2 linked regions of the Rhizobium sp. N324 genome follow. The main gene of each other region encodes a partner of the protein of the gene in region 2 in a complex. Links are inferred from orthologs where the notes say so. Each region holds a gene or a part of one and is shown on either strand. Other genes may lie near its edges.

What was found.
Region 1: the proteins of xseA (region 2) and AMK05_RS04995 are in contact, whole or in part, in a cryo-EM structure (PDB 8TXR), measured with the Escherichia coli proteins. The link is inferred for Rhizobium sp. N324 from one-to-one orthologs.

The regions. Positions count from the first base shown.
Region 1 is NZ_CP013630.1:1,054,781-1,059,595, reverse strand. Bases 1-2,690 are described here. They hold AMK05_RS04995 (exodeoxyribonuclease VII small subunit), read left to right. Parts: upstream 1-1,064; coding sequence 1,065-1,316; downstream 1,317-2,690. Other genes in these bases: AMK05_RS04985 (pirin family protein), read left to right, coding at 2,274-2,690; AMK05_RS04990 (SDR family NAD(P)-dependent oxidoreductase), read left to right, coding at 1,391-2,158; AMK05_RS05000 (histone deacetylase family protein), read left to right, coding at 127-1,062. In the rest of the region: more of AMK05_RS04985, read left to right, coding at 2,691-3,197; AMK05_RS04980 (phospholipase D-like domain-containing protein), read right to left, coding at 3,238-4,815. UniProt on the Escherichia coli protein: Bidirectionally degrades single-stranded DNA into large acid-insoluble oligonucleotides, which are then degraded further into small acid-soluble oligonucleotides.
Region 2 is NZ_CP013630.1:321,398-329,367, reverse strand. The notes cover bases 2,990-5,941. They hold xseA (exodeoxyribonuclease VII large subunit), read right to left. Parts: upstream 5,282-5,941; coding sequence 3,698-5,281; downstream 2,990-3,697. Other genes in these bases: AMK05_RS01550 (hypothetical protein), read right to left, coding at 5,804-5,941; AMK05_RS01555 (hypothetical protein), read left to right, coding at 5,537-5,782; AMK05_RS01565 (MarR family winged helix-turn-helix transcriptional regulator), read left to right, coding at 2,990-3,381. In the rest of the region: AMK05_RS01580 (glutathione S-transferase family protein), read left to right, coding at 1-438; AMK05_RS01575 (aminopeptidase), read left to right, coding at 690-1,943; AMK05_RS01570 (EamA family transporter), read right to left, coding at 1,891-2,802; more of AMK05_RS01565, read left to right, coding at 2,884-2,989; more of AMK05_RS01550, read right to left, coding at 5,942-7,645; AMK05_RS01545 (glycosyltransferase), read left to right, coding at 7,806-7,970. UniProt on the Escherichia coli protein: Bidirectionally degrades single-stranded DNA into large acid-insoluble oligonucleotides, which are then degraded further into small acid-soluble oligonucleotides.

The DNA of each region.
Region 1 (4,815 bases), 730 kb from region 2 along the record:
GCTGAGATGACAGGAATTTATAATGCCGCCGGCGGCGAGATGGCGCGGCAGGAGCGCTTGTTGAAATCGTCAGGCGATGCCCCATCTGCTGTGGAACATGACATAAGCGACCGATAGAGTGTCTCCATGAGCACCCGTCTTTATGAACATCCGATCTTCCTGGAACATGTGACGCCGGCCGGCCATCCGGAGCGATCGGACCGGATCCGCGCCATCAATGTCGCGCTCGAACATCCGAATTTCGAGCGGCTGGAGCGCCGGCAGGCGCCCGAAGCGAGCGCGGATGCGGTGCTGCTGGCCCATCCGGAAGAGCATCTCAAAGCCGTGATGCGGGAGATCCCCGAGGAAGAAGACCGGATCAACCAGCTCGAAGCCGATACCTATGCCAGTCCCAAAAGCCTGCAGGCGGCGCTGACCGGGATCGGCGGGGCGATGGCGGCGGTGGACGACGTCTTTTCCGGCGCCGCCGACAATGTCTTCGTCGCCGCCCGCCCACCCGGACACCATGCCGAAAAGATGACGGCGATGGGCTTCTGCTTCTTCAACAATGCGGCGATCGCCGCCCGCCATGCGCAGAAGCGGCATGGCGCCGAACGCGTCGCCATCATCGACTGGGACGTGCACCACGGCAACGGCACCCAGGATATTTTCTGGGACGACCCCTCGGTGCTGTTCTGTTCGACGCATCAGATGCCGCTTTACCCCGGCAGCGGCGCCAAAGACGAAAAGGGCAAACACAATACCATCGTCAATGCGCCGCTCTCGCCGAATGTCGGCAGCGACCATTTCCGCGAGGCGTTCAAATCGCGCGTGCTGCCGGCCGTTGCCGATTTCCGGCCGGATCTCGTCATCATCTCCGCCGGCTTCGACGCCCATCACCGCGATCCCTTAGCGCAGATCAATCTGACGGGCGAGGATTTCGACTGGGCGACCGGGCGGGTCCTGGAGCTCGCCGATCGCTACGCGAAGAACCGGGTCGTCAGCCTGCTCGAAGGCGGTTATGATCTCGAAGGCCTCGCCGAATCGGCGGGCATGCATATTCTGCGAATGATGAAGGGTTGAGAATGACTGACAGCGCCAAGCCTGAGGTATCGGGCCTTTCCTTCGAAAAGGCGGTGGCCGAACTCGAAAGCATCGTCGCCCGGCTGGAACGCGGCGACGTGGCGCTGGATGAATCGATCGAGATCTATGAGCGCGGCGAAGCGCTGAAGAAACATTGCGAGACGCTGCTTTCGGCCGCCGAAAATCGCATCGAGAAGATCCGGCTCGACCGCGCCGGCAAGCCGCAGGCCGTCGAGCCGCTGGACGGGGCCTGAGCGGATCGAAGGCGCTTGGCGATCGGCTTGCGGCCGATCTATGATCCCCTCCAGAACCATGAGGGGACAGACAAATGACGGATAGATTGAAGGGCAAGGTCGCCATCATCTCTGGCGGCGCGACCGGCATGGGCGGTGCGGCCTCGAAGCTGTTTGCGGCTGAAGGCGCGCGTGTCGCCATTATCGACCGCAATGGCGAAGCAGCCGCCGAGACCGTCAAGGCGATCCGCGATGCCGGCGGCGAGGCTGATTGCTGGACGGCGGATGTCTCGGATGAAGCCGCTGTCAAAGCAGCCGTCGCCGGCGTCGAGGAACGTTATGGCGCGGTGACCGTACTTTTCAACCATGCCGGCACGATCGTCATCAAACCCTTCCTGGAAACGACGCTTGAGGAATGGGACTGGCTGCACGCCGTCAATGTGCGCTCGATGTTTCTGATGACCAAGGCGGTGCTGCCGAAGATGATTGCCGCTGGCGGCGGATCGATCGTCTGCACCTCGTCGATCTCGGCGGTCGCCGCCACGCCGATGGAAGTGCTTTACGACACCACCAAGGGCGCCGTGCATATGTTTGCCCGTGCCATCGCAGTGGAATTCCGCGACCGCAACATCCGCTGCAACGCCGTCTGCCCCGGCTTCATCCGCACGCCGCACGGCCTGCGCGAGGTGGCGGACCTGCAGGCGCTCGGCGTCGATGTCTCGGATGCCGCCATCGCCGCCCAGCAGGGCCGGATCGGCGAGCCCGAGGATGTGGCGCGGGCCGCCCTTTACCTCGCCAGCGACGAATCGAACTTCGTCAATGGCGCCCACCTTTTCGTCGACAACGGTTTTACGGCGATTTGAGACAGGGCGGGCGCAACGCCCGATTGGACGGGCGGGGCTCTAAGCGCTATCTGTGGACAATGCGACGCTGCAGCGATCAAAGTGCTGCAGCGGCGCCTCAGATCGGAGATCCGTCATGTCCTTCTTTCCCGGAAAAGATCCCCTGCCCGGCGATGCCTTCGCCTGTGATGCGATCGAGAACCTGATCATTCCGCGCACCAGCGATATCGGCGGCTTTCAGGTGCGGCGGGCGCTGCCGACGCGGCAGCGGCGCCTCGTCGGGCCGTTCATCTTCTTCGACCGCATGGGGCCGGCGATCCTGAAGCCCAACGAGGCGCTCGACGTGAAGCCGCATCCGCATATCGGGCTGTCGACGGTTACCTATCTCTTCGACGGCGAGATCCGCCATCGCGACAGCCTCGGCACCGAAAAGGTCATCCGTCCCGGCGATATCAACCTGATGACGGCAGGCCGCGGCATCGTGCATTCCGAGCGCACGCCCGACAATCTGCGTGGCCACCCGCTGCTGATGTCAGGGCTGCAGACCTGGCTGGCGCTGCCCGACGACAAGGAGGAGATCGATCCTTCCTTCGCCCATACGGAAAAGTCCGAAATGCCGCTGATCGAGACTCCAGGCGTGCGCGGGCGTGTGGTCATCGGCTCGTTCGAAGGCATGGCATCGCCGGTCGGGGTGTTCTCCGACACGCTCTATGTCGATCTCAGCCTGCAGACGGGCGCGAAGTTTCCCTTCGGCGCGGCACATGAAGAACGCGCCGTCTACGTGCTTTCAGGCGAGGTCGTCATCTCGTGCGACCGCTTCGCCGCCGACCAGCTGCTGGTCTTCCGGCCGGGCGATCCGATCACGCTGGAAGCAGGCGGCGACGGCTGTCATCTGATGCTGTTCGGCGGCGCGGCGCTGAATTCGAAACGCTATATCTGGTGGAATTTCGTCTCCTCCTCGAAGGAGCGGATCGAAAAGGCCAAGGAGGAATGGCGCTCCGGCCGCTTCGATATCGTTCCCGGCGACGAAGAGGAATTCGTGCCTTTGCCGGAAGGGTGACGGCGGCGGCGATGCGCCGCCGACGACTGGCTGCAGAATCTCAACCCGCGAAATACCGCGTCAGCGCGCCCTTGGTGCGGTTGATATAGCCGTCCTGCCAGCTGTCATCGACGTTGAGAAAGCCCGACCAGCCCTTCTTGCCTTGGCGCTTCAATTCCGCCTCGACGGCGCGGAAGCGATAGTGATCATAGACATCGAGGATATGGACAGAATAGGCCTCGGCAAGCGCGCGGTCGCCTTTGACGATCAGCATGTTTTCGTCATTGGCGTAGGAGGCCTTGAAGCCGAGATTGTGGCTGCCGAGAACGACGACGCAATCGTCCGACAGGGGATCGATCACCAGCACCTTGTCGTGGATGATGGCGCCCACTTTCTTGGCGGTCAGTTCCTCGGCGCCGAAATCGGCCAGCAGCTGGCGGTCATCGATGCGCGAGGCTCGGACGACCGAGACATTGGCTTCGTCGAAAGTGTGGGGTGAGACGGCGTCTTCGTCATCGTCCGGATCCTCGGGATCATGGTCCTTGCCGGCGACGTAGTTGGGCATGGCCTGGGCGCTTGAAACGGCGCCGGTGACGATCAGCTTCTGATCCTTGAGGCCGATATCGATCGCCTCGCCGACGATGCAATCCCTGCCCGACTGGCCGGGATAGAAGGCCAGAAACAGCACCGCGTGCTCGGCACGGCGCATCAGGCGGTAGACCTCGCGAAGATCGGGTGGCGTCGCCTTGCCCTTTCTGCGGCTCTGCATGTTCGGCGAAAACCAGGCTTCAACCGAAGTCCCGCCGCCTGTCGGCACAACGGAAGGCGTCTCGTTCGCGCGCCGGAATTTCTTGCTCTGCTGGTTGTCGGGCATGCCGTCATCGAATTCGACGGGCGCTTCCAGCGTTCCATTGTCTTCCAGAATCCGCTCCCAATAGCCGACATAGGCCGCGGCAATCGCGTCGTTGCGAACGATCAGCGCATTGTTGGACTGGCCGGCAAGCCCGGTCGCCGTCCAGTTGGTGCTGCCGGTGAAGACGCTGCGCGGAGCGCCATTCGGCGGTATGTGCACGACGAATTTGTTGTGGCCGATCTGGCTCGAATTGTTGAACATCCGGTGGTGAATCTCGACGCCGGCCTCGATCAGCGCCTGGCGGGCATGCGCATTGCGCACATCCCAATCGTCCCCGACCTTGCCGGTATTGGCGAGGATGATGCGCAGCTTCTCCTTATTGGCAATCAGCAGCGCCAGCAGCTCCTCGTCCTCCAGTTCGTAGAGGGCGACGAGGAAGCGGCCTGGCGCATTCATGAATTCCCTGAGCATCGGAATGACATCGCCGGCCAGATATTTGCGGATGCCGTTTTCCGGATTGGAAATCATGTCGATCAGCTCGTTCGGCTGTTTCACGCCGTCCTCCAGCAGGACGTTGCGCAGCCACTGGGCGGCGAGAATGCCGTTGGTGAAGCTCGACTCGAACTGGCCGCGCTTGCGCGTCACATGGACCGGGTTGGTGACGACGGCCGGCCCGAGATAACCGAGCGGCCGCGGGGCGCCCTCATAGGCCTTGACCGCGATTTTCTCGAAAGTGCCGTCGGCCTTCCTGATCGGCCTGCCGTTTTGATCCCGCTTGTTGATCTC
Region 2 (7,970 bases):
GGTGCCGCCCTGCATCCCGCCGATCCGCTGACCCGCGCCCGTCATCGCGGCTGGATGGAATTCGGCTCCTCGGTGCTTTCCGATCTCTGGGGTTATGAAACGGCGCAGGATGAATTGCAGCTAGACGCCAAGCGCAAAGCGCTGATGTCCAAATTCGCGACGCTCGAAGCGGCGCTGGGCGACGGGCCCTATTTTGCCGGCAGCAGCTTCAGCCTGGTCGACGCCGTCTTCGCGCCGGTCTTCCGCTATTTCGATCTCTTCGATACGCTCGGCGACAGGGGCATCTTCGATGGGCTCGAGCGGGTGCAGCGCTGGCGCCAGGCGCTGTCCGAGCGCGCGAGCGTGAAGGCCGCCGTTGGCGAGGATTACCCGCAGCGGCTGACGGAATTCCTCGAGAAGCACAACTCGATCCTTCTCAGGCTGCCTGCCGCCGCCTGAAGCGCAGCCAGCGGCCGGACATCCAGCCGGCCGCCCGCAATTCAGCGACACGACGCTTCATTTTCGCCGCAAACGGGTCTAAGTCTGCCAGCCTCTTGGAGCGGTTCAGCTTTTCACGGAAGCGCAGAACCGCTCCAATCTTTTGGATTTACGCAATTCCCGGCAAAAGCGCTTCGCGCTTTGCCTGAGAAAACCGCTTCGCACTTTTCCTGGAATTGCCCTAGCGTCGACGACAGAAGGCAGGTTGAACCATGACTTTCATGCCCCAGAGCCAGAACACCATTGATCCCGTCAAGCTGGAGAAGCTGGCTGAGGTCGCCGTCAAGGTCGGGCTGCAGCTGCGCAAGGGTCAGGATCTGGTGATCACCGCGCCTGTGGTGGCGCTGCCGCTCGTTCGGCTGATCACCAGCCACGCCTATCAGGCCGGCGCCGGCCTCGTCACCGCCTTCTATTCCGACGAGGAAACGACGTTGGCGCGCTATCAGCACGGCAGCGACGAGAGCTTCGACCGCGCCTCCGACTGGCTCTATGAGGGCATGGCCAAGGCCTATGCCAACGGGGCGGCGCGCCTTGCGGTTGCCGGCGACAATCCGCTGCTCCTGTCCGAGCAGGATGCCGGTAAGGTCGGCCGCGCCAACCGCGCCACATCGACCGCCTACAAGCCGGCGCTGGAAAAGATCTCGAATTTCGACATCAACTGGAACATCGTCTCCTATCCCAATCCGTCCTGGGCCAAGGTGGTTTTCCCCGACGATCCTGAACCGATCGCCATCGCCAAGCTCGCCAAGGCGATCTTTGCCGCCTCGCGCGTCGATGTCAGCGATCCCGTCTCCGCCTGGGCCGAACACAATGCCAATCTGGCCAAGCGCTCCGCCTGGCTGAACGGCGAGCGCTTCGCTTCACTGCATTTCCAGGGACCGGCCACCGACCTGACGGTCGGGCTTGCCGACGGGCATGAATGGCATGGCGGCGCTTCCACCGCCAAGAACGGCATCACCTGCAATCCGAACATTCCGACCGAAGAAGTCTTCACCACGCCGCATGCGCTGCGCGTCGAAGGCCATGTGTCCAGCACCAAGCCGCTGTCGCACCAGGGCACGCTGATCGACAATATCCAGGTGCGCTTCGAGGCCGGGCGCATCGTCGAGGCGAAGGCATCGCGCGGTGAAGAGGTCCTGAACAAGGTGCTCGATACCGACGAGGGCGCGCGCCGGCTCGGCGAAGTGGCGCTGGTGCCGCATTCCTCGCCGATCTCGGCGAGCGGCATCCTGTTCTACAACACGCTGTTCGACGAAAACGCCTCGTGCCACATCGCGCTCGGCCAATGCTATTCCAAGTGCTTCCTGAACGGCGCGACACTGAGCCAGGAAGAGATCAAGGCGCAGGGCGGCAATTCCAGCCTCATCCATATCGATTGGATGATCGGTTCGGGTAAGGTCGATATCGACGGTCTCAAGCCGGATGGTTCGCGGGTTCCGGTGATGCGGCAGGGCGAATGGGCCTGACCGGCGTCGTCGCGCGCTGACTGAGCCAGACGCTGGCAAGCACCATGGCGAAGCCGGCGATCTGCGCCGGCGCCAGGCTCTGGCCGAGCGCCAGCCAGCCGAGCAGGGTGGCGACGACGGGGCTCAGAAAGCCGAGCGAGGCGACCGCCGAGGGCTCGATGCGCGACAGGCCGCGAAACCACAGCAGATAGGTGAAGGCCGCGCCGATCAGGGCGAGATAGGCAATGCCGGCGATATTTGCGATGGTCGGTTCCGGCAGCGCCGGTTCGAGGAAAAGCGCAAAAGGCATCAGCAGGACCCCGCCCGCCGTCAATTGCCAGGCGGTGAAGGTGAGGTTCGACACCGGCGGCGCCCAGCGCCGCGTCAGCACCGTGCCGAAGGCCATCGAGACGGCGCCGGCAAGACCGGCAGCCACGCCCGCAGGATCGAGCCCCGCCTTCGGCGTCAGCACCAGCAATCCCACGCCGGCCATGCCGGCAAGACCAGCCAGCACGGCAAGCGGCCGGATCGCCTTGCCGAGGAAAAGGCGCGACAGCGCGATGACGATCAACGGTTGCACCGCGCCGACCGTTGCGGCAACGCCACCTGGCAGCCGGTAGGCCGAGACGAAGAGCATCGCCCAGAAGAACGCGAAGTTCAGCGCGCCGAGAATGAAGGCGCGGCCCCACCAGATGCCCGTCGGCAACTTGCGAACAATGAGCAGCAGAAGCAGGCCTGCCGGCAAAGCGCGCAGCATCGCGACGGTGAGCGGATAACCATGCGGCAGGAAGGATGTCGTGACGAAATAGGTGCTGCCCCAGATGGCCGGAGCCACGGCGGTGATCAGCACATCGGCGAAATATCGTGAGCTTGTCTTCACTTCAAGAATCTCTATATCAAGATAAAATCAGGATAGCACAATTTATCTTGACGTCAAGATATCTCCTGCTATCGATGTGACATGGGTGAAGAGAAGCAAGATCATGTCGACAGAATCCTGGCGCAATGGCGCCGCGAGCGCCCGGACCTCGACGTCGAACCGATGGGCATCCTCGGGCGACTGAAGCGCCTCGGAACCCATCTCGGCCGCGAAGTGGAGGCGGTGCTGCTGAAGCACGGGCTTTCCACCTCCGCCTTCGACGTGCTGGCCACGCTTCGCCGCTCCGGCGCGCCGCACCGGCTCTCGCCGGGCGAGCTCCTGGAGATGACCATGGTCAGCTCCGGCACGATGACGAACCGCATCGACCAGTTGGAGAAATCAGGCTTCGTCGAGCGCATCGTCAACCCGGATGACAGGCGAAGCGTGTTGATCGCGCTGACAGATAAGGGGCTGGCGACGGTGGAAGCGGCCGTCGATGCGCATGTCGCCAATCAGCGGCTGTTGACGGGGAATCTGAGCGCTGCCGACAAGACGGAACTCGACCGGCTGCTGAGGAAGTTTCTTTCGGATTTCGAGTGACTTCACCATGTAGCGACGTGCTTGCGGCATGGATGCTCGGGTCAAGCCCGAGCAGGACGGAGGTGGAGGACCCGAGCGGCAAGATAGGAACGTCCGGAGGAATTTCAGCAAGGCGCGCCAGCGGTTTTTGCGTGGCAATTGCGTCGGCAACGACAGTAACGCTGCCCTACCTGCCGCACAGACTCCCTACACTCCGCTTCAACAAACCACGACGCGCTTGCGGTCCCTGCCTCATAGGCACCTCACCCTCCGTCGTCCTCGGGCTCGACCCGGGGACCCATGACAGCAACCAGCGCGTCGGCCGCCAGGAACCGCTCTAAAACAGACTTCCCTGCTTCGACGGATCGCCGGTTTCCCTGGCGGGCCGCTTCTTCAGCGAGGCAGGCGGTGCGCTGCCTTCCGTGGTCACCGCACCGATGCGGCCGTCGGAAAATTCGATCGAGACTGCGGCGCCTGTCGAAAGGACTGAAGCCTGCGACACCGGCCTGTCCTCTTCGTCGCGGATCACCGCGTAGCCGCGCTTCAGCACATTCTTGTAGGAGAGCGACTGCAGCACGCGATCCTGCGCCGCGAGGGCTGCTTTTGCGCGGATCAGCCGATGGGATGTCGCGGTGTCGGCGTGCCGGATGAGATTGGCGAGGTGGTCGCGGGCGCGGCCGGTCTGCGCCTGCAGGCGGGCGGGCAGCGAGGCAAAGACCGCCTCGGCGCGGCCGACGCGGGATTTCGAGCGGTCGATCAGCCGCTCGACCATGCGCTCGGCCCGCACCATTCGCTCATTCAGCGTCTGCCGCCGCTCGGCGATGCGGTTGGCCAGCACATCGGGACGCAGATGCGCGGCGACGCGCTCGAAGCCGCGGCGCTTGTTGATGGTGTTGAGTTCGAGCCCGCGGCCAAGGCCGGCCGCCGCCTCGTCGAAACGCCGGCGCGGCAAGGCGAGAAGCTGATCGAGCGACGGCAATGCCCGCATCAGAGCGCGCACCGACTGGCGGCGCTGATCCATCTGCCGGTTCATGCAGCCCTGCAGCCGCGCGGCAAGGGCCGCGGCCTGCGCCTCAAGCTCCGCCTTGACCGGCACGGCCATTTCGGCCGCCCCCGTCGGCGTCGGGGCACGGACATCGGCGGCATAGTCGATCAGCGTCCAGTCGGTCTCGTGGCCGACCGCCGAGATCAGCGGTATCCGGCTTTCGGCGGCCGCACGCACGACGATTTCGTCGTTGAAACTCCAGAGATCCTCCAGGCTGCCGCCGCCGCGCGCGACGATCAGCACGTCCGGGCGGGGGATGGCACCGGCCGGCTCCAGCGCATTGAAGCCGCGAATGGCGTTCGCCACCTCCTCGCCAGAGCCCTCGCCCTGCACCTTCACCGGCCAGACGAGGACATGCACGGGAAAACGGTCGGAGATGCGGTGCAGGATATCGCGGATCACGGCGCCGGTCGGCGAGGTGACGACGCCGATCACCTTGGGCATGAAGGGCAGCCGCTTCTTGCGGGCGGCATCGAACAGACCTTCGGCGCCAAGCTTGCGCTTGCGCTCCTCGATCAGCGCCATCAGCGCGCCGGCGCCGGCCGGCTCCAGCGTCTCGATGACGATCTGATATTTCGAGGAGCCGGGAAAGGTGGTGACCTTGCCGGTGGCGATCACCTCCATGCCCTCTTCCGGGCGGAACTTCAGCCGCGAGAAGGTGCCCTTCCAGATGACGGCGTCGATGCGGGCGCGATCGTCCTTCAGTGCGAAATAGGCATGGCCCGAAGAATGCGGCCCGCGATAGCCGGAGATTTCGCCGCGCACGCGAACCTGGTCGAAGGCCGTTTCGACGGTGCGCTTGATCGAGCCGGAAAGCTCCGAAACCGAGTATTCGGCAAGGTTGGTCGGCGAATCGCTGTCGAAGAGGTTGCTCATCTCTTCTTTCTATGTCGATCGGCGGCAAACTGGAAGGTCGGGGCCGCGGCACAAGCCTGTTTCCCCGGCTGTCGAGATCGCAGCGAAATCGGGTAAATCCGTTTGGTTGCGGAACGCATAGTTAGAATGCGCGTTATAGACGAAAGGGATTGCTAACCACCGCAATACAAAGGCTTTTCGGCCGGGGCGGCCGGTAAATCTTTGTTAGCTGGCGCTTCCTATGCTTCCCCTCGTTATCACTGGGAAGGTGCTGAAATGATTATTCTCACAGCAGCAGCATTGGGCATCACCGCCGGGCAAACGCGCTCGGCTGCCGCGATCGCGTTGATCGCCGCGCTGATCGGAATAACCTTTGCCGCGGCGGCGATCACCTCGCCCGGGCCGGTCTCCATCCTGGCCTTCGTCTATGCCGTTCTCGGCTATAATGGCGGCCTGATGCTCTTCGTTCTCGGGCTCTATGCCAAAACGCGGCTTCGCCCCGCGACGCGCGTTTCCCACTAAAGGTCAGCCGAAAGGCCGGCGTCAGTTCGCCGCCGGCCGATAGCGAAAGAACTGAACACCCACCTCAGCCGCCTTCGGAAGCTTTTCCAGATAGGGCGGAATATTGCCCTTGCCGAGTTCGGCGTAGAGCCCATCCGGCTTCAATTTGGCGATCTCCCGCGTCTGCAGGTCACCGGGGCAGAAGCCAAGCACCGTCACATCAGCCCCCTTCAGGAAAGCTTCCGCCTCCTGCGGCTCCGCCAGCCCGATATGCAATTCCGTCAGCATGCCGCCCTGATTGCGGTGATAGGGCGCGGAGAGAACCCGGTTCTGCGTGAAACGGAGGATCGGCACGCCCATTTCCGAGGGTGCGGAGACCAGTCCGGCCGGAAGCCCGGCGAGCGGCGCCAGCGCCGCTTTCGATGTGCAGGAATGCAGCTTTTCCGCCGCCTGCTTCTGCGCGCCATTCTCCATCTGCAGCGAGATAAGTCCGCCGCCGACTGCCCAGGCGGCCGGAACGCTGGCCAGCACCGTCACGATATAGACGAAGGCGGTGGAAACGTTCTCGCTGTCGCTGTTGGAGATCCGTCTGATATCGATGATCAGCAAGGCAAGCGGCAGAATGGAGAGCAGGTTCGAGAAAGTGCTGCCGCGCACCTGGACCAGCGCGATCGCCCAGCTGATGGCGAGCAGGAAAAGCAGAACCAGGTGGATCTGCATGCGGTCGCGCCGAACGATGCGGAAGATGCAGACCGCGATGCCGAACAGGCCGGCCGCATAGAAGCCACCGAGGGAGGAGGGATCGGTGCGAAGAAGAACGAAGGCCGACTGCGCTTCCGACACATTCTTCAGCCAGAGTTCGACCAGCATCGGATCGAGACCGGCGAGCGGATCGCTCAGGCATTGCGGCGCGATCACCATCGCCGAACCGAGAACGCCGGCGCCGACGAGGCCAAGTGCGGCAAAGCGCAACGGCCGGCGCAGGCGGCTGGCAAAAACCGCCGAAAACAGCAGCAACCCGCCGCCGATCGCCGCCAGGCTGTAATAACCGAGCGAGAGATTGTCGCAAGTGACCGTCGAATAGAGGCGGGGCGGTACCGTTGCGACAAAGAGAATGCTGATCGCAATCGCCAGCGCCAACCCGAAGGCCTTCGCGGCAGCGGCGAATTTTTCCCCTTCCCAGGCCCAGAGAAAAGCGATGGTCAGACAGACGGCGGCAACGAAAGGCGTCGTCTCGGCGCCGATGGCGATGGCGACCGCTGCGGCGATACCGGCAAGCGCATAACTCCAGCCGCGCCGCTGAGGATCCAGCAGCATCGCCACCATCGTCGCAACCAGCGCCAGCTGGGCATTGTGATGATCGATGGCTCCCGGCGCGAAACGGTTGCCCGTGTAGATCGCAAGACCGGTCATGCCGAGACAGATATGCATGCCGGCAATTCCGCCGATCCGGCGCCCGGCAACGGCCATGGCAAGCATGGCGGGCAGGACGAGCGAAACCGGCCAGACGGCAAGCGCCAGCGCCTCGGCCGTTTCGCGCGGCGCAAACAGGCCGAAGAACCAGATCAGCGAAGCGATCGGCAGATCGATCAGCCGCGACCAATGCATGAGCGTGCCGCCACCGAGGCCGAGGCGATATTGCATCAGATCGAACCAACCCTGCCCGGCAAGAAAATCGCGGACCTCGACCAGACGCATTCCGTCGTCATTGTCGGGACCGACATAATCGGTGGCGGTACAAAGCTTGGCGACGAGGAGGATGGCGGCGAGAAGGACGCTATAGGTGATGACGGTTGGCCACAGGCGCATCATCAGCCTGCCCAGCCCGCCCCTTTGGACGGTGGTCACGGATGCGGCATTGGCGATCGGCTGCACGGCGTTCATCGTGGTTAGCGCTTCGTTTCCAGATGGCCGAAGCTTAGCCGTCGCCGATCAAGAAAGTGTAAAGCCGTGGCGCCAGGCGCCGATTTTGCCTGCGTCATAGGGTCTTATTAACGGCGGGTGATTTAGGCTGCGTGCGGCTTTCAGTGTAACGAGTAGAGTCATGGCCCGATCGCATACCGATAATCCGAATATTGCCGTCCTGCTTCCCTGCTATAACGAGGCGGCGACAATCGGCCCTGTGGTGCGGGGTTTCCGCGCGACGCTGCCGGATGCGGCGGTCCATGTCTACGACAATAATTCCACCGACGGCACCGCGCTGCAGGCG